4 regions of the Bacillus sp. CZDM1 genome follow, and region 1 is predicted to be linked to each of the others. Evidence: a T-box and tRNA genes for the amino acid it is inferred to sense, from the RefSeq annotation. Region 1 holds a T-box; the other regions hold tRNA genes.

Region 1 (8,254 bases):
TGGAAAAAGGGACCCTTACTGAAGAAAGAATTCTACACTATTTTATACCGGATTATCTTCGGGAAGTCATTTCACTGGTTAATGCTGCTTATTATAGTGCGCCTGCCCGTCCTGCAGACAGCGGCTACCTGGAAATTGTTCTACATACTACTATTACTCTGCAGAGGGCAGAATCCCACTATTATCTGGAAAAGGACACAATCCAAAAAGAGAGGGAATTCGCTGCCGAATATGATGTGATGCTCAATATCGGCAGGCAGCTGGAACGTAAATTCGATACAGTCTTATCAAAAAATGACATCCTATATTTGGCGCTGATCCTTAAAGGGACAAAGATGCGGGGGGAACAGGATGTTCCTTTTGACAGTATCGTATTTGCCCAAAAGATTAAAAATGTAATCCAATCCGTTTCACACCAGATACATGTGGATTTAACAAATGATTTTTCCTTATTTCAGGGATTGCTTGCTCATATGGAGCCTTCTCTGTTCCGAATCAGGAAAAAAATAGAATCCTTTAACCATTTGAAAGAGGAAATTAAACGTAAGTACCCCTTCCTGTTTATGGCGGTTAAAAATAGTGTGGGTGAGGAATTTAAAGATATCGACCATTTCCCTGATGACGAAATAGCTTTTATGGTCCTTCATTTCGGATCTGCGTTAGTGCTTTTGGAAGAGAATTTGTCCATAAGAGCACTTGTCATCTGCCCGACAGGTATTGGAACCTCGAAGATGCTGGCGAGCAGAATTAAGAAAAAAATAACAGAGATTGCTTACATTGATATCAAGTCAATTAAGGATATAACCGCATATGTGGACCTGAAAGCCTATGACCTGATTCTTTCCACTGTAAGGCTGCCATTTATGAATGCCGAGTATATCCTGGTGAATCCGCTTTTGAGTGAAGAAAATATTACCGCCATTAAAACCTTTTTACAGAATAATCTTGAAAGACTTACAAAAGGCAAGGGATATCAGAACATTGCACAGGGGAATTCCTCCCCATCGGTCACTGAACAAAATGTTGGGTTAACTGATTTGCTGCAGGACCTTAAACAAGTTCAGCAGAGCATTGAGGGTATCATCCATAATTTCCGGTTCTACCGGATGGATCAACAGTCAAGCCAGGAGCAGATTTTAGAAAAAATACTTTCGAGGGCAGAGGCAGAATATCTGCTGACAAATCCGGCAGCTGTACTGAATTCCCTAAGAGAGCGGGAAAAGAAGGGTGGATTGGGGATTCCCGAAACAAATATTGCCCTTTTCCATGCTAGAGATGAACATGTCCGTGGACTGATTTTTCAGATTGCGCATTTGCCGGACCCATGCTTAGTAAAGGGGATGGACGGAAACGAAGTCATGATGAAGAATCTGCTGCTCATGCTGGCGCCGGCGGAATTAACCCTTAGAGAGCAGGAGATATTAAGCCTGATTAGCACCAATATTATTGAATCAGACGAGGCTATACTGGTTTTTTCCTCCGCAAATGAGGAATTGATATACAAGAGGCTTGAATCAATTTTTGTAGAGTACCTTCAAGCTAATTTTAAAAATAATCGATAAAGGAATGATTTGATGAAAAAAGCAGTGCATTTTGGAGCAGGGAACATTGGCAGAGGATTTATTGGAGCACTATTTTCCCAGTCTGGATACCACGTGGTCTTTGTAGACATTGCTGATCAAATTATTAATCAATTAAATGAGGAAAAACAATATAATGTCAAGCTTGCAACGGATGAACAGGAAACGATAACCATTCAGAATGTTTCCGGATTGAATAATCTGAATCAAGAAAATGAAGTGATCGAGGCAATCAAGGAGGCAGCTTTCATCACTACGGCCATTGGGCCAAATATCCTCCCAAGGATAGCGCCATTAATTGCCAAAGGCCTGACGGAGAGAGTAGAGACGAATAACGAAAGGCTTTATGTCATTGCCTGTGAAAATCAGATTTCGGCAACCGACCTGCTCAAAGGCTATATCTTAGAACAACTCGATGAAGATGCTAAAGAAAAGGTTTTGGCTACTGTTTCATTTTTAAATTCTGCTGTTGACCGAATTGTACCGATTCAAAACAATCAAGGTTCTTTAGATGTCCTAGTTGAACCTTACCATGAGTGGGTAGTGGAAACAAAGGAAGAAATTCCCCAAATTGAAGGAATGAAAATTGTCCCGGAACTGGCTCCATTTATTGAAAGAAAACTGTTTACTGTCAACACTGGGCATGCCGTGATTGCATATTTCGGTTATCTTGCTAACAAGGAAACCATTGACCAGACACTTGCCGATAAAGATATCTATAATCAGGTGAAGGCAACGTTGGGTGAGACAGGCGCCTACTTAATCAATCAATATAATCTGGACCCAAAGGAGCACCAAAAATATATTGATAAAATCATCAGTCGATTCCAAAATGCCCATCTAAATGATGGTGTTACAAGGGTCGGTCGTTCACCGATCAGAAAGCTTGGACCAGAAGACCGTCTGGTGCGCCCGGCATTACAAGCCCAAAAAGCTGGTCTCTCATACACCAACCTTGCAAAGGCCATTGCGGCAGCCTTGCTTTTTGATTACAAGGAAGATGAAGATGCAGTAAAACTGCAGACAATGATTCAAGAATATGGAGTGCCATACGTCCTTCGAGAAGTGTGTACCCTAGAGGAATCAAGCGGACTTGCCAAAGAAATATTAAGCTATTATGAAGTATTAAGGCGGTAATTTTTTTGGGAGAAAATTAGAATAGATTAATTTTTCTAACCCCGGACTGTCGAGAGTTGCTCGACAGTCTCTTTCGGTTTACTTTTAATATGATCAATAGTACAGGGTCTAAGGAATTCGGGACCCCACTCTGATTTCGTCTGAAAAACAATTTAGAAAATTCTTGACACTTATAATCGATGGGTGATATTATTTTCCTCTGTGACAAAAGGAGGGAAAACAGTTGATAAAATTAGAGGGCATAACGAAATCCTTCAAAGTGGCAAAGCGGTCCACTGGATTACTGCAAGCGGCCAAATCCCTTTTTTACCGGGAGCATACGATTGTGGAAGCTCTAAAAGATATTTCATTTACAATCGAACCTGGTGAAATTGTTGGGTACATTGGTCCAAATGGTGCGGGGAAATCGACCACGATTAAGATTATGAGCGGAATTTTGGTCCCTGATGGGGGGAAATGCGATATCATGGGTTTCACACCATGGAAGAACCGGGTCGAGTATGTAAAAAATATTGGTGTCGTTTTCGGCCAGCGTTCGCAGCTTTGGTGGGATGTTCCGGTTATCGATTCCTTTGAGCTTTTAAAAGATATTTACAAGGTTCCACAAGAAGAGTATAAATCTACCTTTGACCTGCTCATAGAAACATTAGAATTAAAAGACATCATAAACTCTCCAGTAAGACAATTAAGTTTAGGACAGCGAATGCGCTGTGAAATAGCTGCTTCTCTAATACATAATCCTCAGATACTATTTCTAGATGAACCGACGATTGGACTTGATGCCGTTTCGAAAATAGCAGTCCGCCAGTTTATCAAAACCATCAATCAAGAAAAGGGCGTCACCGTTGTCCTGACTACCCATGATATGAATGATATTGAAGCTCTAGCCAATCGAGTGATTTTAATTGGTAAAGGCAGTTTACTTTATGATGGAAAAATAGAAGAATTGAGAAAACGCTTTGGTACACATAAAACCATTACCGCAGACTATCGTAAAAACACCAATAGCTTTGATATACCAGGGACTACCATCATCCACTGGTCTCCCGAGCACGCTGTACTCAGTATAGATACAGAACAGATTCTTACCTCCGACGTCATTACCCAATTATCTAAAAAAGTGGACCTATTAGATGTGACAATTGAATCACAGCCAATAGAAGATATTATCGTACAGCTGTATAAGGAGTTCCAAATATGAAGGTATACGTATCGGTACTTAAAATTAGACTTTTAATTGGTATGCAGTATCGTTCTGCTGCACTGGCTGGGGTGGCAACGCAATTCTTCTGGGGATTTATTTCGATCATGGTATTTGAAGCATTCTATGAATTTGCTGCTGTAACACCGCCAATCTCATTAAGAGAGTTAATCACCTATATATGGCTGCAACAGGCCTTCCTTGCTTTCATCATGCTTTGGTTTCGTGATAATGAATTATTTGATCTGATCACAAGCGGGAATATTGCCTATGAACTTTGCCGCCCTACGGATTTATATGGTTTCTGGTATGCTAAACTTCTGGCACAGAGACTATCTAGCGCATTACTACGCTGCTATCCTATCTTAATCGTGGCTTTCCTTTTACCAAAGCCCTACAACATGACACTGCCTCCAAATGTTATAACCTTTATTTTATTTTTCATTACCCTTTTATTAGGCTTACTGCTATTAGTAGCCATTTCAATGTTCTTATATATATCCGTCTTTGTAACCTTATCTCCAATGGGGTCACTATTGATATTTGGGGTGCTAGGGGAATTCTTTGCAGGGTTGATTATACCAATACCTTTAATGCCTCTATGGCTCCAAAAAATTGCCTACGTCCTACCTTTTCGCTGGACCGCAGATTTTCCATTTCGTGTATATTCAGGACATATCACGCAAAGTGACGCCGTAATCGGAGTTTTTATTCAATTAGGATACCTTTTAGGTCTCCTTTGGATAGGAAAATGGGCGCTTAACAGTGTCCTAAAAAGAGTTGTCGTACAGGGGGGATAATAGTAAATGAATCTTTATTTAAAGTATTTGCTTATCTTATTTAAATCACAAATGCAATACCGAACATCGTTTTGGCTATTATCAATTGGACAGTTCTTTATTCCTTTTTCGATATTTGCGGGACTCTACTTTTTGTTTGAGCGATTTGGTCAGATCAAAGGCTGGGATTTTTTCGAAGTTGCCCTCTGTTTTGCGGTTATTCACATGGCGTTTTCGTTAAGTGAGTGTTTTGCACGGGGATTTGACACTTTTTCCAGCTTAATTGTGAAGGGGGATTTTGACCGGGTTCTGGTACGCCCCCGAAGTACATTTCTTCAAGTACTAGGGTCGAAATTTGAATTTACGCGAATAGGCAGGCTTCTGCAAAGTGCCATGGTTCTTATATGGGCATTGAATAGTCTGCCCATCGAATGGAGCTTCGTGAAAGCTGTTACCCTGTTTTTTATGATTACCAGTGGTGTCCTAATATTTACGGGAATTTATATGCTTGCCGCGACGATGTGTTTTTGGACAGTTCAGGGTTTGGAAATAGCAAATATCTTTACGGATGGCGGCAGAGAGATGGCGCAGTATCCGTTAAATATTTATCAAAAGTGGGTGGCACGTTTCTTCACCTATGTCATCCCCTTTGGGACCGTTAATTATCTGCCGCTGCTGTTTATCCTGGGAAAAACGACTGGAAATGAGCTGCTTTATATGCTTACGCCTATTGCGGGCAGCCTATTTATCCTTCCTTGTTTTCTTGTATGGCAATTTGGAGTAAGGCATTATCGGTCCACCGGGTCATAAGGTAAGCAGTGGGATTCCCACTGCTTACCTTTTTTTAACTATATTTTCTTGTGCCATTTTCACAAGCTCCCGGACCATGCTGCCGCCTAACCTGCCGCCGACCTTCCCAGCCTGCTGAGAAGTGAGCTGACCATTGTAGCCTTTCTTTAATGGAACACCTACCTCCTCGGCTGCCTCAAATTTGGCGTTCTCTGGATTCTGTGCCTGTACGACCCTTGCCTTTAATGCATCTAATCCATTTCTAGCTTCAGGGACGAGGATTTTATTTCTTCTGGCCATATTATCCCTCCTTTAGGGTTAGGATGACCAATTTGAAAAAATAATCAGCAACGACTGGAAAAATCCTTTTTTATCCAGTATAATAACTACAAATCAAGTCGGAAAAAATCAATGAAAAAGAGAGTAATCCTTTGGGAAGTCAAAGCGAGTCAGGGATGGTGGGAGCCTGATACGAAGCAGAGGATGAAGCGCACTTTTGAGATGTCTGCCTGAAAAAAGTAGGGCAAACCGGAGAAATCCTCCGTTAACAAATCAAGCTGGTTCTTTTGGAACAAGTAGAGTGGTACCGCGAGTTAACTCTCGTCTCTTCATAATAGAGACGGGAGTTTTTTGTTTTTTTTACGAAAAGCTGAAGTGCCTTGGGCAGGGGCGACAGGCATAAGACGAGCCGGCGAGAAGGTTGCTCTTTGACCTTCTTGACGGATTGGCTTATGACCCCGAGCCCCTAGGCGCTGAAGCTGGACAAAGAGAGAAATAGGAGGTCTACAAAAATGAAATATAAACAGGAGCTTGCAGAGGTTTTAAATGAATTGCTTGGACAGGAAATGCAGATAAAAGAACTCGAAATGCTAATTGAAAAACCAAAAAATCCACAGCACGGTGATTTAGCCTTTCCATGTTTTTCATTAGCAAAGGTAAAAAGAAAGTCACCGAATATTATTGCGGAGGAATTAAGTGAAAGAATCCAATCCCCAATTTTCGAGAAGGTCGAAGTGGTGGGTGCCTATCTGAATATCTTCTTAAATAAAAAATTAGTTTCAGAAGATACGGTTGCAGAAATTATCAAGCTAAAGGAGAAGTATGGTGCGCAAGACATCGGGAAAAACCGCAATGTAACCATTGATTTGTCATCCCCAAATATTGCAAAACCATTCTCAATGGGTCACTTGCGTTCAACGGTTATCGGAAACTCTTTGGCATTCATTGTAGAAAAATGCGGGTATAAGCCTATTCGAATTAACCATATAGGTGACTGGGGTACTCAATTCGGTAAATTAATTACTGCCTATAAGCTGTGGGGGGAAGAAGAGAAGGTTAAACAAAACCCGATTAAGGAATTATTAGCCCTCTATATTAAGTTCCACGATGAGGCAGAAAATGATCATGCACTTGTTGAACAGGGCAGGAGCTGGTTTAAAAGACTTGAAGATGGCGATGAGGAAGCTTTAGCGCTTTGGCAGTGGTTCCGTGAAGAGTCTTTAAAAGAGTTTTCAAGAATATATGAGTTAATGAACGTTCAATTTGATTCTTTTGCAGGTGAAGCCTTTTATAATGATAAAATGGAACGAGTTGTCAAGCTGCTAGAGGAAACAGAAATGCTAGTGGAATCTGACCAGGCCCAAGTCGTTGATCTGTCAGCCGAAGGATTACCACCATGTTTAATTAAGAAATCCGATGGAGCAACGCTATACGCAACGCGTGATTTAGCAGCAGCCCTTTACCGTAAAGAAAACTATGACTTTGATTTGTCAGTATATGTCGTTGGGAATGAGCAGAGTCTTCATTTTAAACAGTTAATGGCTGTATTAGAAAAGATGGGCTATTCTTGGGCAAAGAATATGATCCATATTCCGTTCGGAATGATGCTTAAGGACGGAAAGAAAATGTCGACCAGAAAAGGGAAGGTTGTTTTACTAGAGGAAGTACTAAATGAGTCCATTTCGATGGCCAAACATAATATTGAAGAAAAGAATCCAAACCTCACAAACAAAGACGTTGTAGCAAAGCAGGTGGGTGTCGGGGCAGTCATGTTCCATGACTTAAAAAACCATAGAATGAATGATATAGAATTTTCGTTAGAAGAAATGCTTCGTTTTGAAGGAGAAACCGGTCCTTATGTCCAATATACTTATGCAAGGGCATGTTCTATTTTACGCAAAGCAAACTGGCAGGAGGAGCATGGTGCCGAAACATCGTCTCCAACCTGGGAAAAAGAGTGGAAGGTTGTAAGTTTACTTACGGAGTTTACAAACGCGATTAAAAGGGCGTATGAACAGTTTGATCCATCGCAAATCGCTAAATATATTGTGGATCTCGCGCAGGCCTTCAATAAATATTACGGCGAGGTAAAAATTCTCGAAGTTGGCGCAGAACAACAAGCACGCCTAGCACTAGTATATTCCGTAACGATTGTTTTAAAAGAAGGATTGAGATTATTAGGGATCGAAGCACCAGAAGAAATGTAATAAATATTTGGAGGAATAGTAGAATGAGTGAACTTTTGTTTAATAATATGGAGCTTACAAGAAGTTTCTTTATCAAGAATGTAGCAGCAATTGAGGAAGGTCTCGCCGAAGTACAACCCAATGGGTTTAACAACACCATTCATTGGCATATTGGACACGTATTAACGACGGCTGAGAGTTTGGTTTTTGGTTTTCCTAAAAATACAAGCCATATACCAGCGAACTATATGGAATTATTCGCAAGGGGAACGAAACCAGCAGACTGGGAAGGAGATGTTCCTT
Region 2 (8,254 bases), on a different contig from region 1:
TTACCTTTAAGTTCTGGTAGAACTAAAGAAACTGCTTTTGCTGCACCAGTTGAAGTAGGAATCATGTTCTCAGCTGCTGCACGTGCACGACGGTAGTCCTTATGTGGTAAATCAAGGATTTGCTGGTCATTTGTATAAGAGTGGATAGTAGTCATCATTCCACGTTTAATTCCGAATTGATCATTTAATACCTTCGCAAAAGGAGCTAGACAGTTAGTTGTACAAGATGCATTTGATAATACATGGTGGTTAGCAGCATCGTATTTGTCTTCGTTAACACCCATTACAATTGTAATATCTTCGTTTGATGCTGGAGCTGAAATAATAACCTTCTTCGCACCTGCTTCAAGGTGTTTTGCAGCATCTTCACGCTTAGTGAAACGTCCTGTTGATTCAACCACTACTTCAACGCCAAGCTCTCCCCAGCCTAGTTGAGCAGGATCGCGTTCAGCAAGTACTTTTACCTTTTGGTTGCCAACAACTAGGTATTGACCGTCAACGGTAACATCTTGTTGAAGTGTTCCATGGACTGTATCGTATTTTAAAAGATGCGCAAGCATATTTGCATCAGTTAAATCGTTAATTGCTACGATTTCCATCTCTGAATTATTTAATGCCGCACGGAATACGTTACGGCCGATACGACCAAATCCATTAATACCAACTTTTACTGTCATTGTAAATTCCTCCTAGAAAAGGTTTTATTTAGGCTCTTTTCTTAGAAAAGAGCTAGAAAACTAAATTCTAAAGCCAAAATGACTATTTTCACGTTAAAATCGGCTTTAAGATTTTAACAACTTTCTTACGAAAACAGCCTTATTTAAAAAGGGATTAACCTTTTAATAACTTTCTTGCTGCACCTTCATCTGTGATTAATATCGTCGAAGGTGGTGCTTTTTTCATATATGCCTTTATTGCTTTTGCCTTTGAGGCTCCGCCTGCAACAGCAATCACATTTGGAATCTGTGCGAGGTCTTCTAGTTGGAGTCCAATTGTTAAAACCTTATGGACTATTTCACCTTTTTCATTAAAATAGTAGCCGAATGCTTCCCCGACTGCCGCTTGATTCTCTAGCTTTTGCTTAACCTCAGGTTTTGACTTTCTTCTTTCAGCCATTGTGATAGCGTCCCCTATACCATGAAGAACCATGCTTGCCGATTTAATTAAATTTAACACTTCATGGATTTCTGGCTCTTTAATCAGGGATTCATAAATTTCATTACTAACTTGGTCAGGTACATAGAATACACGATGTTTTGAACCTGTATTTTTTGACATAATCGAGCTAATTGTATTTGCCTGGTTTTGAACATCCTCACCAATTCCGCCGCGAGCAGGAACAAAAAGAAGATCCTTTTTACCAAGCTCTGGTGTAAGTACATTTGCAACAGCTGCCATGGTTGAGCCGCCAGTTACAGCGATAATATTTTTTCCTGTTAAGTAGTTTTTCATGCAAATTGCACTGGCCTTACCCAGGTCATCCTTCACCAATAAGGACTCATCACTGTTACCTGGAACAATCACGACCTTACGAATTTTAAGGCGGTGCTTCAACTCCAGTTCCATTACGTCAATACCGATTAATTCGCGTATCATTTCTTCTAAGTCTTCTAGTAAATTTTTCCCTTCAAGGGTCAAACTCATTCCAATATTGTTAATAGAAACGAGATTTTGTTCCTTAAGAAAATCAACTTCACTGCGAAGGACTCGTTCTGTATAGCCAAGATTGGTAGCAAGACTACGTCTTCCAACGGGCTGCATAAAACCAATATGCCTAAGGATAGAATATCGTTTATGTAGCACCTGAAGGAGGTCAGGTAATAATCTTTTTTGGATATCGATGAGTGATTGCATAACACCTTGCTCCTTACATAATATGTAGTTGGTCGTAAAATGTCCACCATAGACAAATTATGTCCCACTCTACCGAAAAAAAATCACCCCTGCTAACAAATTACATTCTAACAGGAGTGAAAACCTTTTTCAACTTAAAAGTTTTTAGATTTTTCTTGCAAACGGTTACTTATGTCGATTTTGTTAATGATTCCAAAAGCAGCTTCTTCTCCATTAATATGAACCACAGGAATCATTATTCCATACAGCTCAGTTAATTCATCACTTTCATCAATATCCATTTCCTCTAATGTAAAGTTCCATTCTTCCTTTAATTCAAGGATTATTTTTTTTGCTTTCTCACAAAGTGGACAGCGTTGTCTTGTATAGAAGGTAATCACTGTTTGCGTCATTGTTCTATTCCTTTCAATCAAACCTTTTTCTTTTGGATGAGGAATGAATTCCCAGCTGATCTCGATACTTAGCGATCGTTCGCCTTGAAACCACGATACCTTGGGTGCTTTTTAGTCTTTCCACTATTTCTTGATCGGATAAAGGTTTCTGTTTGTTTTCTTTTTCAACCATAGCAGCTATAGCGTTTTTCACCTGACTAGAGGAAGTATTATCGTTTGAAACCGTTTGAATTGTGCTTGTAAAAAAGGATTTCAACGAAAAGGTTCCAGCTGGGGTCTGAACGAATTTATCCTTAACTGCTCGGCTTACAGTTGATTCATGAATATCCAGCTCTACCGCGATTTCCTTCATGGTCATCGGAACGAGATATTCTCGCCCTTTTTCAAAAAAAAGGGTCTGTTTTTCAACAATTTTCCCAGCCACTCTTGTTAAGGTTTCTTTTCGCTGCTCAATACTTCTCAGTATCCACTGATAATCCTGCAGCTTTTCCTGCAAAAATCGACCTACCTGTGGATCATGGTTTGCATTAAATTTTTGGTAATAGTGATCGTTAAAGCTTAATTTGGGGATAATGTCATCACACAATCGTACGGAAAACTGATCGCCAAACTTTTCAACGATAACATCCGGGATTATATAAGATGCATTTTCCTGCTCTAAAAGTGCTCCAGGTCGTGGATTCAGCTTCTGTATGGTATCAAATACTTCTTGTATCCGTTGCATGGGAATTTCCAGTTCTTTTGCAATTTGCTTCCATTTCTTTTCAGCAAACGGTACGAAGTAGTCCGTTAGAATACTTAGCGCTAAATCATCTTTAAGATTTTCCCGTTCTACCTGAATTAATAAACATTCCTGGAGGTTCCTAGCCCCGATTCCAGCAGGCTCCAAGGCTTGAATCACAATAATGCTCTCTTCAACTAGTTCCAAATCGACCCCAAATTTATCTGCAATTTCCTCTGGTCCGGAGGTTAAGTATCCGTTTACATCAAGATTCTGAATCAAATGTTTAATTATTTTTAATTGAATACTAGAGTATTTATGAAGATTGAGCTGATTTAGCAATTGGTCTTCCATCGAGGATGACTTTGCTGCAATTTGTTCAATCCACTTGTTTTCTGTATTTTTCGTATGTTTCCGCCGATTGCGGTCTATTAATGGGTTAATAGGCTGAATGTTGTTATTCTCAACTTGTAGCAGGGGATTTTCAAGCGCCTTGTTTTCTAAAAAAGAAGAAAGCTCTTGGGCTGAATATTGTAAAAGTGCAATTGCTTGCGTCAATTCCTGCGTCATTGCCAATTTCAAAGATTGTTGCTGCCATAAACCTGCTTTTAAGTCCATTTCCTAACCCCCCTTTTTCTATTCTACAAGATAAAAGAGTATTGGTGAATGGAAAAAATTTGGGTAAATTGACTTTAGAGGGTTATTATCATCATTAAGGTCACTAAAATAGAAAAGGTTTTCGTGTAGACAAACCTTTTTTCTCTTCATTTCATATTTTCAAGTTCTTTTCGATTGGGTGCCATCGGAGGCTGCTGGAGCCAGCCGCGATCAACCAATAAATTAAACCCTTTACCAGCATAAATCAATATTTCTGCAATGAATTTTTGATAGTTGGCGACCAAGTCTGTACGCAGCGACACGGACACCGCATGGCCAAGCAACGTTACATCGATGCTATTCAAAGCGTGAAATAAGGTAACAATAAGTTTATTCGAAAAAGGAAGCACAGTTGAATCGGTTACTTCCATAGCGGTTGAGGTATTGCCAAGAAGTTGTTCTTTTACTAAAATTTCATGAAATACTCTTATTTGCTTTTCTGAAATTTCTTTTCCTTCTTTTATAAACTCCTTTATTTCTTTGTCGTCGACTACTTGGAGTAAAGCAGTACATAAAAGTATAGAAAAATAATTACGTTCGGTATTAAAAAAGATTTCTGTTATTTCAATTGCATTTAATGGTCTTTTCTTTATCATCCCGCTTAAATAGGAAAGTTTCTCAATATATTCAACCTGCTTTGGATAGGGTATCATTGGCGGACGATCATATATACCCTTTGACAGCATAAGTTCAGTCGTTGCCTTAAATAATAGGGATGCTTCATTCAAGGCAGTCACGTGAAAATTCAATACATCCTCTCTTGCAACATTTGATGTAAGAAAACCAGCGTTAATCATTCCCAGACGGTTCATCATATAAACAAAGGTAAGACCAAACATATCATAGAACAAAGGCGGTGCTGAATAATTAATATCCTCGTCCGTAAACGAATCGGGTAAGGGGATGTGTTCCTTCGTAAAAATAGCGGATATTTGTTGAATATGGTTTTCAGCATTCTTAAGTGCCTTTTCCAAAAGAGGTTTGATTTCTTCATCCTGATTGTGATATAGAAAATACTTTAATAGACAAATCGTCATATTATCCTGAATAAAGGTTGCCCATAAACCGCCAATCTCCGCACTAGATAACCTTATACTGTGCTTAACCATAAAATGAAAGCCTCCTATATAAGTTCCTATATGAAAGATTCCCTGCAGGAAGGTCCTTTATTCATAGTTCAAGCCAAACGTCTATACGAAAAAAAGCCTCTAAACTATTAAAGCGTAGAGGCTTTTTTGATATAACGCGCTCGGAGGGAATCGAACCCCCATTTTAAGAACCGGAATCTTACGTGCTATCCGTTGCACCACGAGCGCAAATATGCGACTAACATATTATATGCCAATTTGCGAAACTTTGCAAGCTAAATAGGTTTAAAAAAGCCCTCAATGGTTATGCTGAAATAGGGAAAGATGTCGAACAAATTAAAGGCGAATTGTTTGACCTTAATTGACCATCAGTGTATCATTAACTATACATATTAAAATCTTTCATACTTAAAGGAGGAAGAAAAATGAACTTGATTCCTACAGTTATTGAACAAACAAACCGCGGAGAGAGAGCGTACGATATCTATTCTCGTCTCTTAAAAGACCGTATTATTATGCTTGGCAGTGGTATTGATGATCATGTAGCGAACAGCATTGTTGCACAATTATTATTCCTAGAAGCGGAAAACCCTGAAAAGGATATATCCATTTACATTAACAGCCCAGGCGGAAGTATTACTGCAGGTATGGCCATTTATGATACGATGCAGTTCATTAAGCCAGATGTTCAAACCATTTGTATCGGTATGGCTGCCTCAATGGGTGCCTTCTTACTTGCTGCTGGTACAAAGGGTAAGCGTTATGCGTTACCAAATGCCGAAGTAATGATTCACCAGCCATTAGGCGGAGCACAAGGTCAAGCGACTGAGATTGAAATTGCAGCTAAGCGTATTCTATTCCTTCGTGAGAAATTGAATGGAATCCTTTCAGAGCGCACTGGCCAGCCTCTTGAAGTAATTCAAAAGGACACTGACCGTGATAACTTCATGACAGCTGAAAGAGCAAAAGAATACGGCCTAGTTGACCATATTATAACAAGAAGCCTTGCAGAAGAAAAGAAAGAAAAGTAATAGAAAAAAGAGTTTGACCAATTTTGGTCAAACTCTTTTTTAATGTTCATTTTGAACAAAATTAGACAATGCATCCACTGCTCTTTCTTCATCATCGCCATCTGCAACAATATTAACCACCACTCCTGAGCCGACAGCCAAGCTCATTAAGCCCATTATGCTCTTTGCATTTACTTTTTTACCATCTTTCTCTAAAAAAATATCAGCTGAAAAGCGGTTTGCCTCCTGAACAAATAATGCTGCAGGTCGCGCTTGAAGACCCGTTTTCAATTTAACTTCTACTTGTTTCTCTACCATTACAAAATCCTCCTCATGTTTTCCTCTATTTTCTTGTAGCCATTTCACCTATCCGCAATTTATCGGCGATTTCATCTATCTTTCTTAACCGATGATTAATTCCCGATTTACTAATTGTACCTCCGGTAACCATCTCCCCTAGTTCTTTTAGGGTCACATCCGTGTAATGGAGCCGGAGTTCAGCAATTTCTCTTAGCTTATCAGGCAATATATTTAACCCGACGGTTTCATTAATATAGCGAATATTTTCAACCTGACGAATGGAAGCGCCTATCGTCTTATTTAAGTTCGCTGTTTCACAATTAACCAGTCGATTAACCGAATTTCGCATATCCCTTACAATCCGCACATCTTCAAAGCGAAGAAGAGCATTGACTGCACCAACGATATTTAAAAACTCGGTAATTTTTTCTGCTTCTTTTAAGTAAGTAATATAGCCTTTTTTTCGTTCTAGTGTTTTGCTATTGAGCCCAAATCTATTCATTAACTCGCATAAGGAATCGTTATGTTCCTTATATAGCGAAGCAATTTCCAAATGATAAGATGATGTTTCCGGATTATTTACGGAACCTCCAGCAAGGAACGCACCACGTAAATAAGAACGTTTACAACATTTCTTTTTGACAAGTTCACTAGATATATCATGGATGAAGGTAAATCCATCACCTAGGATTTTCATATCCTCCAGTATTTCCTTAGCCCGTTGCGATAAACGGACAATGTAAACATTGTTCTTTTTTAATCTCATTTTCTTTCGAACAAGCAGTTCAACTGGAACATCATAGCTCTTTTTAATTAATGTATAAATCCTTCTAGCGATCGCTGCATTTTCAGTTTGAATATCCACAATTAACTTACGGTTGGAAAACGACATAGAACCATTCATCCGTATGAGAGCAGAAAGTTCAGCCCGAATACAGCATGGCTTTATCTCCAAATTCGTTAATTCTTTTTTCGTTTCCGAAGCGAAAGACATCCCTTCACCCCCTTTTATCCGGGTTTTTAATCCGGGCACTATTATTACGCTTCATACCTCTTTTTGGTTTCACTTATAAGCAAATTATATAATATTTTTGCCACCTTTTTCGGGTCATGTCTAAGTGCTCCATTTTCTTGTATCGCAATGTCTGCATGAACCACTTCAAGTCCAAGTTCGAAAATACGGTCCAAATCATAATTAACAGGATTCGCAAGTTCTTCATTATAACGAAGTTGAATATCTTCAGGAATTTCTTTGTCGTTAATTAGAACGGTATCCATAAATGCACATGCCATATGATCATAAATGGCCTTTACATGGTCACTCGCAGTGAATCCGTGTGTTTCGCCCGCTTGTGTCATAAGATTGCATATATACACCTTTTTAGCATGTGACCGGCAAACCTCTTCACCTAATCTTGGTACAAGTAAATTAGGCAAGATACTCGTATATAAACTGCCTGGTCCGATAATAATTAAATCTGCTTGTCTAATGGCTTGAATCGATTCTGGCAGTGGAGTAATTACCTCGGGTGTTAAAAATACTTTTTTTATTTTTTTGCCAGAATACGGAATTTTTGATTCTCCAGATACAACTGTCCCATCCTCCATTTCAGCATGAAGAACAACACTCTGATTTGCTGCTGGCAGGACCTTGCCTCGAACATTTAATACCTTACTCATTTCTTGAATCGCGTGGACAAAATTCCCGGTAATCGATGTCATTGCAGCCAAAATCAAATTACCAAGTGAATGTCCCGATAATTCATTGGAGGTCTTAAAGCGGTGCTGAAACATCTCTTCAACAAGCGGTTCAACATCTGATAAAGCAGCTAACACATTTCGGATATCTCCTGGCGGTGGAATTTGCAGGTCATCACGGAGCCTTCCTGAACTTCCGCCATCATCCGCAACCGTCACAATGGCGGTAATATCAACTGGATATTGTTTTAATCCCCGTAATAAAACAGGCAACCCTGTTCCCCCGCCAACGATGACGATTCTTGGCTGTCCTAACTCGCTCATGTCGTTTGATCCTTTCTCCTCTCAATGTCACGATGTGAAACTAGTGTCTTATAATCACTTTCAAAATGTTTTGCAAGATACTCAGCCAGCGTAACGGAGCGGTGCTGCCCGCCAGTACAGCCTATTGCGATTACAAGCTGTGCCTTTCCTTCCCGTTTATAGTGGGGAAGCATAAAGCTGAGTAAATCTGTGACCTTATCTAAGAATTTA
Region 3 (8,254 bases), on a different contig from region 1:
TTACCGTTCGTTTGCAGCAGTTTACGTTCGTTATGAATTAAGCGGAAGGCAACCTCTGGATGAGAGAGAGCCAATCTATTCACCACATCGGTAATATTTCCGAGCTCTGTATGAATGGTTTTCATATATTTTAGGCGTGCTGGTGTGTTAAAAAATAAATCAGTTATCGTAAGGTCCGTTCCGCGCCTGCTCGAATATTTCTCAAAAACCTCAACCTTACCGCCTTCAATGACTACTCGATTTCCTGCGCCCTCACCCGTTGAGGTTTTCATCTCTAGCCTTGAAACGGATGCGATACTGGGCAGAGCTTCCCCGCGAAAACCGAGAGTCTTGATACGAAACAAGTCATTTTCATTTTTTATTTTACTAGTCGCATGACGTTGGAAGGCGAGTAAGACGTCTTCTTCTTCGATTCCATTGCCATTATCCGTGATTCGAATTTTCGCCAGGCCTGCTTCTTCTACTTCAATTTCAATAACCGTACTGCCTGCGTCAATTGCATTCTCTACTAACTCTTTTACAACCGAGGCTGGACGTTCGACTACTTCACCCGCTGCAATTTTATTGGATAGTGCATCATCTAATTGGATAATCTTACCCATACCAGTCACCTCCTACAACTTTAGCCTTTTAGCTTTTTCTGAAGCTCATACAACAGATTAATCGCTTGAAGCGGTGTTATATCTAGTAGATCAAGCTCTTTCATTTTATCGATCACTTTCTTTTCTTTTGAAGAAAGCTCTTGTTTCTTCTGTTCTTTCGGTTCATCAAAGAATGACAGCTGTGATGGCTGCTCCTTTATTTCCTTTACTGTATTTTTAACAGCGACAGGTTGTACATCTGGTTTTTCTAGTGCTGATAAAATTTCGTTAGCACGATTGATTAGTTCCTTCGGAAGCTCAGCTAGCTGCGCTACATGAATTCCATAACTCTTATCTGTTGGTCCTTCTTTAATTTTATGGAGAAAGACCAACTTTCCATTATGTTCAATTGCACTAACATGAATGTTCTTTAATTTTTCAAGCTCGTCTTCAAGGACTGTTAATTCATGATAATGAGTTGAAAATAGTGTTTTCGCACCAATGTGTTTATGAATATACTCAATAATAGCCTGGGCCAGAGCCATACCATCATAGGTCGAGGTCCCGCGGCCGATTTCATCAAATAAAATCAAACTGTTTTGTGTAGCGTTGGTCAAGGCATTTCTAGCTTCAAGCATCTCAACCATGAATGTACTTTGTCCAGATATCAAATCATCCGCTGCCCCAATTCTAGTAAATACTTGATCAAAAATTGGAAGCACCGCTTCATCTGCAGGTACATAACATCCGATTTGTGCCAAAATGGCAGTTAAAGCAATTTGGCGCATGTACGTACTTTTACCACTCATGTTTGGACCTGTGATTAGCAGAACCTCTCGCTCATGATCCATAAAGCAGTCATTCGCTACATATTCCTGCGCATTCAATACTTTTTCAACAACAGGATGTCTGCCTTCCTTTAGGACAACTTTACCCTCTGTAGAAAATCTCGGTTTTACATAACGTCGCTCTTCACTTACCTGTGCAAAGCATTGAAGGACATCCAGCTCACTAACCGCTTTTGCTGCAGCCTGCAGGCGCGGGATATGTTCTTTTACAATCTCGCGAATTTCAGTAAAAAGCTGATACTCAAGTTCACCGCTTTTTTCCTCTGCCTGTAAAATTAGCTCTTCTTTTTCTTTTAACTCAGGGGTAATAAAGCGTTCCGCATTTGATAAAGTCTGCTTTCGCTCATATTGCCCTTCTGTTAAAAGATGCAGGTTTGCTCTCGTTACTTCTATATAATAGCCAAATACACGGTTATAACCGATTTTCAAGGATTTAATCCCTGTCTTTTCGCGCTCTTCACGCTCAAGCTGCGCAATCCATGTTTTCCCGTTCCGGCTTGCATAACGGTATTGATCTAACTGTTCATTGTATCCGTCACGAATCATATTTCCTTCTTTTAACGAAAGTGGTGGATTCTCGACAATTGCTTGTTCTAAAAGGTCAGTGACTTCCTCGCAAGGATCTAGTGATTCAGCAATGTTATTTACTTCTTCATTCTCCATGCCAAAGAGAATTTGTTTTAAGAAAGGAATCTGCATTAATGATCGTTTTAATTGGACAAGGTCACGGGCGTTTACGTTACCAAAAGCAACACGGCCAGCAAGCCTCTCCAGATCATATACTTCTGTCAACTTTTCGCGAAGCTCCTGGCGTTCAAAATACTTGTCCATTAGAACTTCTACAATGGTTTGGCGTTGTTCAATATCCTGACGAGTAATTAAAGGGCGGTCAATCCAAGTTTTCAGCGTTCTCCCACCCATGGCGGTCATCGTTTCATCAAGCAGCCAAAGCAGAGACCCTTTCTTTCCTTTTGAACGAATTGTCTCCGTTAATTCAAGATTCCGTTTAGAGTAGTAATCAATTTTCATATATTGATGAATTTGATAGGTTGTCACCGGTTGGAGGTGGTCAAGGCTTCTCTTTTGTGAACGATATAAATAATGAAATAGCCTGGCAGCACTTTGCTTTAGTTTATCTTGATTGAGATTGTCTAAAAGATGTGAAAAATTCATATCTACTGAACTATTATCTTCGAATGAAATGGCGAGGACATCACGTTCACGCATTTTCTTCTGCAATTCAGCATCGAAGTCGTTGGCGACAACCACTTCCTTGGAGCTTAATACGGCTAGTTCATTTAACACTTCATCAAAGTTGGATGAGAGCTGGGTTACCTTGCTTTCACCTGTTGAAAGATCCGTATAAGCAAATCCAAATGTTTGATCTTCAAAACAAGAAATGGAAGCAATATAGTTATTTTCTTTATCTGATAATGACTTACCTTCCATTACCGTTCCAGGTGTAATAAGCTGGACAACTTCCCGTCTGACCATGCCTTTTGTTAGCTTGGCGTCTTCCATTTGCTCGCAAATGGCTACTTTATAGCCCTTTGAAATAAGCTGTTCAATATAGTTAGGGGCAGAATGATAAGGAACCCCGCACATCGGAATTCTATCCTCACTGCCGCCTTCGCGGCTCGTTAAGGTTATCTCCAATTCTTGCGATGCTTTAATTGCATCATCAAAGAACATTTCATAAAAATCTCCTAAGCGAAAAAATAAAAAGGCATCTTGATAATCTGCCTTCACGGTTAAGTATTGCTGTATCATCGGCGTATAACCAGCCATAATGACCCCCACGTTTTAATTATTTCGAGTATCTTCGACAAACTATTATACCATATTTCAGGTAGACTTAGATTAGGTAGAAATTTCTTTTATCCAGTTATGGTCGGGAATGGGACATACCCGCATATAATTCATAGTAGCAAATCGAAAAGGGTGGTCAAAGATGAGTTGGTTTGGAGGCAGTTTTAAGGAATATGATTTTGTAATGTTTTCTGTCAGCCATTTTGTCATCATTGCTATTCTTTTTATTGGTTCTATGGTTATTTATCTTAAAAGAGAAAAATTTAAGGATGAAAAATGGAGAAAAGCTGAGGTAGCCATAGGGATATCTTTAATGCTGATTGAGGTTAGTTATCATATTTGGATGGTTGTAAATGATCGGTGGGCTGTCAGTCATGCGATTCCATTAGAATTGTGCAGCATCAGCCTCATTTTATCGGTACTATTATTGTTAACCAGAAAAAAAGTTATTTATGAAATTTTATTATTTACAGCCTTATTGGGTGCATCTCAGGCAATATTTACCCCATTGTTAAATTTTGATTTCCCGCATTTTCGCTTTTTACACTTCTTTTATACACATTTAATGATGATTTGGGTTGTCTTCTACTTTACTTGGGTACAAGGCTATAGACCAACCATATGGTCCGTCATAAAACTCTTTGTCTTTTTAAATGTCTTGATGCCGTTCATCATGCTTATTAATAAGACAGTCGATGGGAATTATATGTTTTTGAGCCATAAACCCAATAGTGCCAGCCTTTTAAACCTTCTTGGTCCCTACCCATGGTACATCTTATCAATGGAGTTTTTATTAATAACCCTTAGTCTCTTCGTATGGTTAATTTTCAGGAAAGGCGATAAAAGGTAGAAAAGGTAATTATTTATTGACCTTTTAGCTTTAACTATTTATAATAAATAACGTTCCTAATAAATGTGTCCCGATAGCTCAGCAGGATAGAGCAACAGTTTCCTAAACTGTAGGTCGGAGGTTCGAATCCTCTTCGGGACGTAATAAAAACCTTGCGAAATCAACCTTTTCAGGATGTGCAGCAAGGTTTTTTATTTTATCTGATTCTTCATTGCCGTAAATCTGCCGCAAATGAAAAAGCATTAAAAAATGGCCCCTCTTGAATGGAAAACCATTTGTCTTTTTAGGATTTACACTCAATATTGCAAGTTGAGTACTACTCACGTTAATTGATTTGCTTATTAAACAGCAATCATAAAAACCCTAGAAAATGCGTTATATCAACGTTTCTAGGTTTTTTTTTGTACTCTGCTTTGTAGAATTTTGTATTCTCCCCTAAACAAATGGGGGGGCTTTTGGGGGAAGTATTTACTAAATTAACTCAAGTGGACAGACGTATATACATTATAATAAAAACTTACATACAATAGTCACCGCAGTATTTAAAAAAAAAGCCCCGATTCATATCAGGGCCCTAATATCAATTTACTATTTTCTTATCTACGCGTTAATGCTTTATTATTTCTTGATTTTCGTTGGTTATGCGCATTTTTTGGAAACAGTTGTATAAGGATTGATATTTTTTCACTATCTTTCTTTGTCAACATTTTTTGATGTTTTACTGAATATTGAATCAGAGAAAACAAATCCGCTTTTTCGTGCCGGAAATTTCTATCCTTAAATTGAGTAAAGTAATTTTGATTTTCTTTATACTTGAAAGCATTCTCATACGCATGAATGGCTTTTGACAACTCCCCTTGGTCTTGATAATTCAAGATCTCTGCTATTCTTCCTTGAATAGTTGCAATAGTGAATTGCATATGTGATAAGGAACGCTGCACTCTTTCATTATGGGTATTCTCTGAAATTCCTAAATCATTTTTTGCCTTTAATGCAAGCTGTAATGCATTCCGCAACTCCTTCAAATCCTTTGGATACATCCAAAACTTTGCTTTTGCCTTTTGGTGAAAATAATGAGGGTTTTGAGCCGTGTAATCATTCAAATGCTCATAAATCAGATTTATTAATGGGCTAACACCATGATTTTTGACAGGGAAAATATCATTAATAGTATCAAATTTAACATAATCCATTACAGCGTTAGAAAATTCTCGATCTTTAGGAAGTTTTCTCTTATAAAGCCCTATGATGTATTTGTATGCTTCCACAATCTTCAGGTTATTCTCCCTACTCTCAGCAAAATTTCCTAGTGTTTTCAAAATCCAGAAATTTGCATTTGGAAGTAATTTATATCCTGAATAACTTTCCTTTTCAAAATAATCTGTGTAAACAAACTCAAGAGCCGGCTTCACTTTTTGATGAATAAAACCAATTTCTTCAATCAATTCCAAAGTGGTAATCATCTGATCAGTGTTTTTCTTATTATAAGTAAGTACATCCTGAACATCTCCGTGTAGTTTCTCCGTCTTCCATCCCTACCGCATAAAACGCATATGCAAATATCACTGTCTTGATGTCGTTCCAACTACAATGAAGGGAAATTCTTCTTCATAATGAAATAATATCTTTCCCCCAAAATAGATGTCATATAGTTCAGGTAATTCCTCTTTCATTGCCACTTCCATGATAACAATTCGGCTCACTTCAACCACTCCTTTTACCTTTATTATGAGGCTTGTAAAATAAGGTGGATGGAAAAATTATGAACTTAATATGAATTATCTGCATCTGCTGTATTTTCGAGAAGGGAATTCATTTATCCCCTATTTTAAAAATGGATGGGTTCCTATTCATTTATTCTTTTTTAAAAAAGGCTTATACCCCGAAACGATCCCGATATTACCACCCAGTGGCGTGCTGCTATGCATGTTACAATATTCACCACCTGAACAGCAAAAAACTGAAATATCGTAAGGTGTTCTTTTTGAAGTATAAAACTCGCTGAAGAAATAACAAATTAAATCCTACACAAAAAGGCACCCTATTTAAGGATGCCTTGTATTCATTTTACTTTCAATTGAACATCAATTTCGGACCATCCGGAAACTTGGTCATCTTCGAACGTGATCCTAGACAGCCCATATCCCCACCTATTGCCGGTGATGGAAGTCGGAGTCCCCATCACATTGACGACATCCTGCTTTCTGTCTCCGATTCTAAAAGAAGAAGCATTCTCATCAGTTTTGGGGATTATAACCTTTAGTTTGGTATCAATCTCACTCCATCCAGATACAAATCCGTCGGTGAACGTAATTCTGGAGAGACCGTATCCCCATCTGTCCCCGCTGATTGAAGTGGGGACACCTTGAATCTGCTTAACATCGTCTTCGGAAGAACCCAGTGTAAAAAATCCGACAGACACTTGAACTGGGGTTGACTCCAATTCTTGCGAATAAGGATTGATTGTGACCTGCTGATTGGAGTAGTTAGCTAATTCCTCGTTACCAGTATCGCTCATAAAAGCGACATATATCTCTTTGCCTGGTGTATATAATATGCTTTCTGTTACGACTAACTCCAACCCTCTTCCGATTTGAGAGACAATCGAATTCTTCGTTGATTCATCTACAAATTCCCATCCGTCTTTGGGAACTTTAACATCGACTTCTATCGTGTCGCCTTGCTGAGCATAGCTGATATCAAGAACACCGCCGTTTGAGTCATGAATGACCTTGTCGAATAAGTTCTGAAGTTCTGTCAAACTGAATTTTGTTTGGTCTGGGACGGGTTTCGCTTTCTCTTTTACATCTGATCCCGTGAGTGCTGATTGTTTCACTTCTTTTTTTTCATCATTTGGCATGTTTTGAATGATGATTGCCGTTGAGGCTATGACCGCTAGGAACACCGAAACAATCATAATTACTAATCTTTTTGACTTGATTTTTTTGCTGATTAGATAACCAATCGATAGAAACACAACGAGATTAACCATGCAGTCTATTAACAATCCTAAAACTTCTACTCCCATATAAAACCCACTTTCTACCCATTTTCTAAATTATAGCAGAAATGGAATTTCTATTGGAAAGGGCATATAAAAACATTTAAGGAGCTACCTAACTTTACGCAATTAAAATATTTATGTAAAATATCTGCCGTTTCTTTAACAGCTTCTTGAAAAAACCTGCCCTTTAGCTGAATAAGACTTATTTAAAAGAGGATTTATTCTTCTGGAATAAGGCTCCTTCCAACAACCCCCTAATTTCTATGAACCATTTCTGTAGTATCATAGTATTGAGGTAAATCTATATTTATTAGCCCAATGCTACTTCATAAAACGGATACACCCTTCGATCATGTTGACTATATTACAGAGTTGAAAATGGATGGGTTCCGTCTCATCTATTCCAATATAGAAGAAAAAAAGCTTTATACCCGTCATAATACCGATATTACCACTCGTTTCCCTGAACTCTTGAACCTTGATTTACCTAAAGGAACCGTTCTGGACGGCGAGGTAGTCGTCACAGATTCCTCTAGCAAACCGAATTTTGAAGCAGTTATGAGTAGATTTTCAACTTTCAATACAGACAAGGTAAAATATATGGCGAAGTATGAGCCTGTATCGTTCGTTGCATTTGACGTGCTGTACCATAAAGGCGAGAAGGTAACCCACCTGCCGCTTTATGAACGAAAAGGAATCCTCGATGAGATCATACCATTTAATACGCCCATTCTATCTAAAGTAATGAGCATTGATGGCAGCGGTATTCCCCTATTTGAACTTATCAAAGAGCAAAACCTTGAAGGGATTGTTCTAAAGAAAAAGGACAGCTCTTATGAAATTGGCAAACGGTCATACTCCTGGCTTAAGGTGATTAATTACCAATATATAAATGTGATTGTAAACGGTTACCGGAAAGGAGACTTCGGATGGCTGTTATCTTATGAGGATGGTAGGTATGCAGGCATTATGGAGCTTGGTGTTCCTAGTGAAGTAAGGAAGAAAATTTATCAGATGCCTAAAAAGGACGAGTATGATAAATTTGTGTTTATTGAACCTTTATCATGTTATGTAAAATATAGAAATATAACTAAGGCAGGTCTCCTTAGAATTCCTTCTTACATTTCAATGAATGAATAATAGCCCTTCTTTAGATGGGCTA
Region 4 (8,254 bases), on a different contig from region 1:
GAAATTTTAGCGAAAAAAGTAGAAAATAAGAGCAAGATTATGAAGCGCTAATTCTGCGAAATCATGGCAAAGGGACGTCTCGTATAGGAGTGTTATAGAATGACTGTCGAAAATTCACAAAAGATTAGCGATGAAATTGTCGCGAGAATAGAAAAGGACTTACGTTATATTTCAGGAATTATTAAGCAAAAGGGCAGAGAAATGCTTAGTCATTATAAAATTACTCCGCCGCAATTCGTAGCACTGCAATGGCTTTTTGAGGATGGTGATATGACCATTGGAGAGCTGTCTACTAAAATGTATTTGGCCTTCAGTACGACGACAGACCTTGTAGACCGGATGGAAAAAAATCAACTGGTTGTCCGGGTGAAGGATCCTAAGGATCGCCGTGTCGTCAGAATTCACCTCCTTGAAGAGGGCGAAAGAATAATAGATGAAGTTATAAAGAAACGACAAGTATACTTAGAGGAAGTTTTAGCCAACTTCTCCTCAGAAGAAGTTCAACAATTTCAAACCAATTTAATGAAACTGCATCAAGATATGCGTTAAAGTAGAGGCGAGAATTTTGAAACAACCAATTGGTGTCATAGATTCCGGAGTTGGTGGATTAACGGTTGCGAAAGAGATCATGAGACAGCTTCCGAATGAAAAAATTATTTATTTGGGAGATACGGCCCGGTGTCCATACGGCCCAAGACCTCTAAAGGAAGTTAAAAAATTCACTTGGGAACTGACTACATTCTTGTTAGAAAAAAATATAAAAATGCTCGTTATTGCCTGCAACACGGCAACGGCAGCGGTTCTTGATGAAATTAGAAATGAGTTAAGGATTCCAGTTCTCGGAGTAATCTACCCTGGAGCACGAGCTGCTATCAAGCGCACAAAGAACTATCGAGTTGGAATAATTGGGACTGAAGGAACCATCAAAAGTGGTGCTTATGAGAAAGCGTTAAAAGCGCTAAACAGCCGTTTATATGTAACAGGACAAGCTTGCCCAAAATTTGTTCCTCTTGTTGAGAGTGGGGAATATGACGGGGAATTAGCGGAGAGAATCGTCGTCGAAGCGCTAAAGCCGCTGCAAAATAAAAATTTAGATACACTAATCCTTGGCTGTACCCATTACCCTTTACTCGAACCACTAATTCAAACAGTGATGGGCGAAAAAGTTAATGTCATCAGTTCTGGGGATGAAACGGCAAGGGAGATTAGTGCAATTCTTCACTATAATGGGATCCTCGAAACAGATGAGGACGCAGCTGAACATGAATTTTACACGACAGGTTCGAAGTATATTTTTTCAAAAATAGCTTCTCAGTGGCTTGGTGTACCCAATATTAATGTCAATAAGATTAAATTATAATTAAGCTCCCTTTACAGGAGCTTAATTTTTTTTGAAAAAAATGAAAGAATGTCCTATTTTCTTTTCCAAAGGCGGTCTAATTAGTTTAATAGGCTCGTATACATGATAGTACAAACTGTCTTAGGAGGGAAAAAATATGTCAAAAAATAAAGTGAAACCCCTTGTTACAGCCGTTTTTGCTTCAACACTTCTATTATCGGGGTGCGGTTTGTTCGGGAAAGAAGTACAGAAAAAAGTTGATCCGCCAAAACAGGTAACAGTAACCGATACTACCCCAACTAAGGAAACCACTGGTAAGAGTGAAGAAGTCGAAGGAACAGTGAAAACAGAGTTATACTTAATTAATAAAGATGGGTTAGTAGTACCGCAAACATTAACGCTGCCGAAAACAAGCTCTGTAGCGAAGCAAGCATTAGAACACTTAGTTGCTAATGGACCAGTTACAAATATGCTTCCAAATGATTTCCGTGCTGTCTTACCTGAAGAAACTCAAATTTCTGTTAACATTAAAGATGGTGTAGCGGTAGTCGATTTCTCGAAGGAGTTTAAGAATTACCAGCCTGAGGATGAAAGAAAAATTCTCGAATCAATCACATGGACGCTTACCCAATTTGACACAGTGAACAAGGTAAAGCTTCAAATGAATGGACATGAATTAACGGAAATGCCTGTTAACGGCACACCGATTAGTGAAAATCTATCAAGAGCAACTGGAATCAACATTGATACCGCAGGCGTAATGGATATCACGAACACGAAGCCAGTAACCGTCTATTATATCGGCGGTGAAGAAGATTCGTACTATTATGTACCTGTAACAAAGCGGGTAAATACGAGTGAGAAAAATAATATTGTTGCGGTCGTAAATGAATTGGTGAAAGGACCAAATGCAAAGTCTAATCTTGCTTCAGAGTTTATGCCTGACGTGGAGCTTCTAGAGGCACCAAAAGTTGAAGATGGAAAAGTTACCTTGAACTTTAATGAATCCATCTACGGAAGCTTTGAAGAAAAAATTGTTTCTCAGCATTTACTAAACGCACTTGTTCTTTCATTGACTGAGCAAAAAGGAATTGAAAGTGTTGCCGTAACAGTAGATGGCAAGGCTGATTTGGTAAATGATAAAGGCGATAAATTATCTGAACCAGTTACTCGCCCAGAAAAAGTCAATACAGGTAGTTTTTAAAAATGTATTTTTGATATACTATATAGTGACAATTAGGGAGGTAGCCTTAAGGCCGCCTCTTCTTTATTTGGGTTAGAAAAACATGTGGGAATCTTACAACAAGGAGGAAATAATATGCGAGTTGATGGCAGGGAGTCATTCCAATTAAGACCAATACATATTGAAACAAATTATTTAATGCATCCAGAAGGATCTGTCCTTATTTCTGTGGGGAATACAAAGGTAATTTGCACAGCCAGCATTGAGGAGAGGGTTCCACCTTTTATGCGCGGTGAAGGAAAAGGCTGGATTACTGCCGAATATTCCATGCTGCCACGGGCAACTGAAACAAGAAATATTCGTGAGTCATCAAAAGGGAAAGTTACCGGAAGAACAATGGAAATCCAGCGTTTAATTGGACGCGCCTTAAGAGCGATCGTTGACTTATCTTCATTAGGAGAAAGAACGGTGTGGATTGATTGTGATGTTATTCAAGCGGATGGCGGAACAAGGACTGCTTCCATTACAGGAGCATTTGTCGCGATGGCGATTGCCCTTCATCGACTTGGTGAAAAAAAGAATATGAAGTTTCCGATTACAGATTACTTAGCGGCCACCAGTGTCGGAGTTTTAAAAAATAACGAAACGGTTCTTGATTTGAATTATGCAGAAGATTCCAAAGCACAAGTAGATATGAATATCGTGATGACGGGAAATGGGGAATTCGTGGAATTACAGGGAACCGGCGAAGAATCCACCTTCTCTTATCAACAGCTTCAAGATATGCTGGGTGCAGCACAAGAAGGGCTAATGGAGCTGTTTGAACACCAAAAAACTGCATTAGGAGAAGAAATTACGGCAAAAATCGAAGCAAGACGAAAGAAATAAGGGGATATGGAGTATGAAGGAAGTTATTATTGCCACCAAAAATCCAGGTAAGGCTCGAGAATTTGAACATATTTTTGCTCCAAGAGGGATTGAAGTCAAGACACTGCTTGATTACCCTGAAATGGAGGATGTAGAAGAAACAGGTACCACTTTTGAAGAGAATGCAGCATTAAAAGCAGAAGCTGTTTCGAAGCAATTAAATAAAATGGTGATTGGCGATGATTCCGGCTTAATCGTGGATGCGTTAGAAGGCAGACCTGGGATTTATTCAGCACGTTATGCGGGTGAAGAGCCAAAGGATGATCAAAAAAATCTTGAAAAGGTTCTAAATGAACTACAGGGAGTTCCTGAAGAAAATCGTACCGCTCGATTTTATTGTGCTCTTGCTGTAGCATGGCCAGGCAATGAGACAATTACTGTGTCCGGAACTTGTGAAGGACGAATTCTGGAAGAACAAAGGGGAACAAATGGATTTGGATATGACCCCGTCTTTTATGTGCCGGAAAAAGCCTGTGCAATGGCAGAACTATCTTCGGATGAAAAGAATAAAATAAGTCATCGTGCCAATGCATTGAAAAAGCTTGAGGGTATCTTAGATTCTATCGTGGAAAGAGCGGATTAATAATGAGTAAGGTTCTTGTTGTTAGTGATAGCCATGGTTTAACGAGAGAGCTCGAGGTATTAAGGGAGCGGCATTTGGACGAAGTGGATTTAATGATTCATTGCGGTGATTCCGAAATGATGCCTGACGAAAAAGTGATGAATGGTTATTTGACTGTGAAGGGTAATTGCGATTTTGGAAACTATCCATTAGAAACAACAACTGAGATTGCTGGCAGAAAATTTTTCATAACGCATGGTCACAAGTATTCGGTAAAGTCATCATTAATGAACTTACAATACAAAGCAGCAGAAGTTGATGCAGATATCGCCTGTTTTGGCCATTCTCATTTATTGGGAGCGGAAGTTATTGGGGGTACGTTGTTTTTGAACCCTGGCAGCATACGCTTGCCACGGGAACGCATCGAAAAAACCTATGTGATTCTTGAATTACTGGATGAATCGGTCAAAATGTCCGTATTTGACATCAGTGGACAGGAACTCAAGGATTTAGCATTTGAATTTGCCTTACCGAAAAAATGAGGGAAGATTTATTTCTTCCCCCCCATTTTAATATTCAAAAAAACTTTTAAAATAGTGTTGACTTTAATCGATATGGATTATATAATAAATCTTGTCTTTGAAATACTAATACGTCCCAGTAGCTCAGCCGGATAGAGCATACGCCTTCTAAGCGTACGGTCGGGAGTTCGAATCTCTCCTGGGACGCCATTTAACTACATACCAAAACTTATTACTCACCTGCAGAAGGTGAGTTTTTTTGTTTTTCACTCAATTCATGCTAAACTAATTTCCATATAGAATATGTCTAGCTTTAGCGCCTAGGGGCTCGAGTCGCTTCGGTCCTGCTAATGAAGTCAAAGAACGGACTTCACCAGCAGGCCCGCAAGCGTCAGTCGCCCCTACCAAGGCGCTGACGCTTTTCATGCAGAGGACGGTATACATATGAAAAAACGGGAACGAGCGAAACGAAAAGACAATATCATATTCCTTCCCGGACTCGAAAAGAGATTAACGGATAAGGGCCTTGAGAGCCTGCAAAGTAAGAGGTATCAAGAAGCCATCACCCTGCTGGAGGAAGCAAGGGAGCATGACCCTGAAAATAGTGATATTTTAATAGGTCTCGTGCTCGCATACTTTGAAGCGGGAGCTTATATAAAAGCCAGGGAACTGGCGAACGAAATGCTGCTAAAAGGAATTGGCGACTATTTTCATATGGTTGACCTATACCTGACCATTTTAATACAGCTGCACGAATACCAGGAAATTGTCTCAACTATTGAAGCCCTCTTTGACGAAAAGGAGATTCCACCAGAAAGGCATGATCATTTCCTGACCATCCTGCAATTCAGCAGACGAATGGCAGATAATGACAGTCATCAGGAGCCGATTGAAGAACCAAAAGAAGATAACAATTCAAAAGAACTCAACCTTTCATCTCTAAAAAGTCTGAATGAGCAAATGCTTGCGATTTCAAGTTTGGCGGAAAAGAATATTCGTCCATACATGGACGAAATCAAAGATTATCTTAACTCAGACTCGGGGCATCCTTTTTTAAAAACCATGCTGCTGTCCCTATTAAAAGAACAGGAATATGATAAGAAAATTATGGTTAAAAAGTTTAGTGAGGATCAAAGTGTTGTACCTGCAGAACTTCCAGACATCCAATCGCAGCCAAGAATGATAGAAATAGAAAAGCTGCTAGAAAAAAGATTGGAAAATAGTGACCCCTATCTTTTTGAAAATATTAAAGGAATGGTAGAACGGATATTTTTCATCAGCTATCCATTTGAGTTCACACCTGAAGATGCTTCAGCCTGGGCAGGTGCTTTTCACCTACTCGTGCTTGGTTATATTGGAATGGATTCGGATTTAAGTGATCTATCAAATGAATACGAGATTACACCAGAAAAAATAGAGCAGGCACTTGTAAAAATACGAGAATTAGAAGAAATTTCTTATCCCAATATATAGGTAACTCTGTTGAAAGAAAAAAATCCTGTGTTATAATGTAAGGGTTGCTTTGTGTAAAAACTATCTTTTACATAAAAAAAGAGGATGAATTCATTATCCTGTCAATTTCGTTACGAATGAAATGATAATAGATTGTTGGAGGGAAATAGTATGACAGTAAAATGGGAAAAATTAGAAGGAAACACTGGTGTCCTTACTGTTGAAGTAAGCGCTGAAAAAGTAAATGAAGGCTTAACGGCAGCTTTTAATAAAGTTGTTAAAACAGTAAATGTACCTGGCTTCCGTAAAGGAAAAATGCCTCGTCCAATGTTTGAAAAGCGTTTTGGTGTAGAATCACTTTATCAAGATGCATTAGATATTCTTCTTCCAGAAGCGTACGGAAATGCAATTGACGAAGCAGGCATCGACCCAATCGACCGTCCTGATATCGATATCGAGCAAATGGAAAAAGGTAAAGAACTTATCTTCAAAGCGACTGTACAAGTTAAGCCTGAAGTAACATTAGGCGAGTACAAAGGATTAGAAGTAGAAGAGTTCGACACTACTGTAACAGACGAAGATGTAGCAAAAGAATTAGAAACTCTTCAAAGCCGTCAAGCTGAGCTTGTAGTGAAAGAAGAAGGTACTGCTGAACTTGGCGATACTGTTGTTCTTGATTTTGAAGGATTCGTTGATGGTGAACCATTCGAAGGCGGAAAAGCTGAAAATCATTCACTTGAATTAGGTTCTGGTTCATTCATTCCAGGATTTGAAGAGCAGTTAGTAGGATTGGCTACTGGCGAATCTAAAGACGTAGAAGTATCTTTCCCTGAAGAGTACCATGCAGCTGAACTTGCAGGTAAGCCAGCAGTATTCAAAGTAACTCTTCATGAAATTAAAGGAAAAGAACTTCCTGCATTAGATGACGAGTTTGCTAAAGATGTGGATGATGAAGTAGAAACATTAGATGCATTAAAAGAAAAAATCAAAACTCGTTTAGAAGATAGCAAGAAGCATGAAGCTGAACACAACCTACGTGATTCTTTAGTAGAAAAAGCTGCTGAAAATGCACAGGTTGAAGTTCCAGAAGTTATGGTTACAAACGAAGTAAACCGCATGCTTCAAGAATTCGAGCAGCGTTTACAAATGCAAGGAATGAACCTTGAGCTTTACTTCCAATTCTCAGGTCAAGATGAAAATGCTTTACGTGAGCAAATGAAAGAAGAAGCTGTAAACCGCGTTCGCGTTGGTTTGACTCTTGAAGCAATTGCAAAAGCTGAGAACATTGAAGCATCTGACGAAGATGTTAATGCTGAGCTTGAAAAAATGGCTGGCATGTACAACATGACAGTTGATAACATTAAGCAAGCACTTGGCGGCCTTGAAGGTATCAAAGGCGATCTTCAAAAGCAAAAAGCTGTTGAATTCTTAATCGAAAATAAAAAATAATAATAATTGTAAAAACATGGCACGATTATATCGTGCCTGTTTTTATACATTTTTTCAATTACATATTATAATAAAGACAGGGAAACCTTTTTAACAAGCAAGAAGAACAAATATCATATGCAGGAAAAACAGGATTACATATCGAATTAAGTAAAACACGCTTCAAGAAAGATTGATTTTATTAAAAAGTGGTTATGCTTAATGGGTACATAGGAATCATTTAAAGGGTGTCCAAACAAAAATGCGCTTCCATAAAAAACATAGTTGAAAAGCTTTTTATTACCAGTCCGCTAGGTCCATGTGTTACAATGCAATACATACCACTGAATAGTTTCGAAAAAAAGCGGATTTTTGTTTGTGTTACGCAACTTTAAATAGGGTTATAACACGTTCTCAAGGGGTGAAAGAATTGTTTAAATTTAATGATGAAAAAGGCCAATTAAAGTGTTCATTCTGTGGAAAGACACAAGACCAAGTTCGTAAATTGGTGGCCGGACCAGGTGTTTATATATGTGACGAGTGTATCGAGCTTTGCACAGAAATCGTTGAAGAAGAGCTTGGAACAGAAGAGGAAGTAGAATTCAAAGATGTTCCAAAGCCAAAAGAAATTTGTGAGATTCTTGATGATTACGTTATTGGTCAGGATCAAGCTAAGAAATCGCTATCGGTTGCAGTTTACAATCATTACAAGCGTATCAATTCTAATAGTAAGATTGATGACGTTGAGCTCTCTAAGAGTAATATTGCTATGATTGGACCAACTGGAAGTGGTAAAACTTTATTAGCTCAGACATTAGCACGTATTCTGAATGTGCCGTTCG

Evidence for each region. The T-box of region 1 lies ahead of argS (arginine--tRNA ligase). A T-box ahead of a tRNA ligase gene usually reads a tRNA of that ligase, here a tRNA-Arg.
Region 2: it encodes a tRNA-Arg, which carries the amino acid that the T-box ahead of argS (arginine--tRNA ligase) is inferred to sense. The anticodon was not compared.
Region 3: it encodes a tRNA-Arg, which carries the amino acid that the T-box ahead of argS (arginine--tRNA ligase) is inferred to sense. The anticodon was not compared.
Region 4: it encodes a tRNA-Arg, which carries the amino acid that the T-box ahead of argS (arginine--tRNA ligase) is inferred to sense. The anticodon was not compared.

Annotation. Positions count from the first base shown of each region.
Region 1 is NZ_JBUESO010000024.1:12,332-20,585, forward strand. It holds gene ACY3XC_RS27545 (BglG family transcription antiterminator) at 1-1,562, shown strand, start outside; gene ACY3XC_RS27550 (mannitol-1-phosphate 5-dehydrogenase) at 1,575-2,717, shown strand; partial or broken gene ACY3XC_RS27555 (ABC transporter ATP-binding protein) at 3,064-3,918, shown strand; gene ACY3XC_RS27560 (ABC transporter permease) at 3,915-4,718, shown strand; gene ACY3XC_RS27565 (ABC transporter permease) at 4,725-5,507, shown strand; gene ACY3XC_RS27570 (small, acid-soluble spore protein, alpha/beta type) at 5,532-5,786, opposite strand; T-box leader at 5,889-6,097, shown strand; gene argS (arginine--tRNA ligase) at 6,278-7,972, shown strand; gene ACY3XC_RS27580 (DinB family protein) at 7,996-8,254, shown strand, end outside.
Region 2 is NZ_JBUESO010000005.1:146,304-154,557, reverse strand. It holds gene gap (type I glyceraldehyde-3-phosphate dehydrogenase) at 1-677, opposite strand, end outside; gene ACY3XC_RS13395 (sugar-binding transcriptional regulator) at 832-1,854, opposite strand; gene ACY3XC_RS13390 (glutaredoxin family protein) at 1,989-2,246, opposite strand; gene rpoN (RNA polymerase factor sigma-54) at 2,260-3,585, opposite strand; gene ACY3XC_RS13380 (DUF3231 family protein) at 3,732-4,733, opposite strand; tRNA gene ACY3XC_RS13375 (tRNA-Arg) at 4,869-4,940, opposite strand; gene clpP (ATP-dependent Clp endopeptidase proteolytic subunit ClpP) at 5,138-5,743, shown strand; gene ACY3XC_RS13365 (HPr family phosphocarrier protein) at 5,783-6,040, opposite strand; gene whiA (DNA-binding protein WhiA) at 6,066-7,016, opposite strand; gene ACY3XC_RS13355 (gluconeogenesis factor YvcK family protein) at 7,061-8,044, opposite strand; gene rapZ (RNase adapter RapZ) at 8,041-8,254, opposite strand, start outside.
Region 3 is NZ_JBUESO010000003.1:424,473-432,726, reverse strand. It holds gene mutL (DNA mismatch repair endonuclease MutL) at 1-602, opposite strand, end outside; gene mutS (DNA mismatch repair protein MutS) at 623-3,217, opposite strand; gene ACY3XC_RS09755 (YwaF family protein) at 3,381-4,088, shown strand; tRNA gene ACY3XC_RS09750 (tRNA-Arg) at 4,156-4,229, shown strand; gene ACY3XC_RS09745 (hypothetical protein) at 4,685-5,539, opposite strand; gene ACY3XC_RS09740 (hypothetical protein) at 5,651-5,791, opposite strand; gene ACY3XC_RS09735 (hypothetical protein) at 6,151-7,116, opposite strand; gene ACY3XC_RS09730 (ATP-dependent DNA ligase) at 7,396-8,232, shown strand.
Region 4 is NZ_JBUESO010000001.1:733,481-741,734, reverse strand. It holds gene ACY3XC_RS03940 (MarR family winged helix-turn-helix transcriptional regulator) at 100-549, shown strand; gene racE (glutamate racemase) at 566-1,360, shown strand; gene ACY3XC_RS03930 (GerMN domain-containing protein) at 1,497-2,543, shown strand; gene rph (ribonuclease PH) at 2,658-3,410, shown strand; gene ACY3XC_RS03920 (XTP/dITP diphosphatase) at 3,424-4,032, shown strand; gene ACY3XC_RS03915 (metallophosphoesterase family protein) at 4,035-4,553, shown strand; tRNA gene ACY3XC_RS03910 (tRNA-Arg) at 4,666-4,742, shown strand; gene ACY3XC_RS03905 (tetratricopeptide repeat protein) at 4,977-6,005, shown strand; gene tig (trigger factor) at 6,156-7,433, shown strand; gene clpX (ATP-dependent protease ATP-binding subunit ClpX) at 7,843-8,254, shown strand, end outside.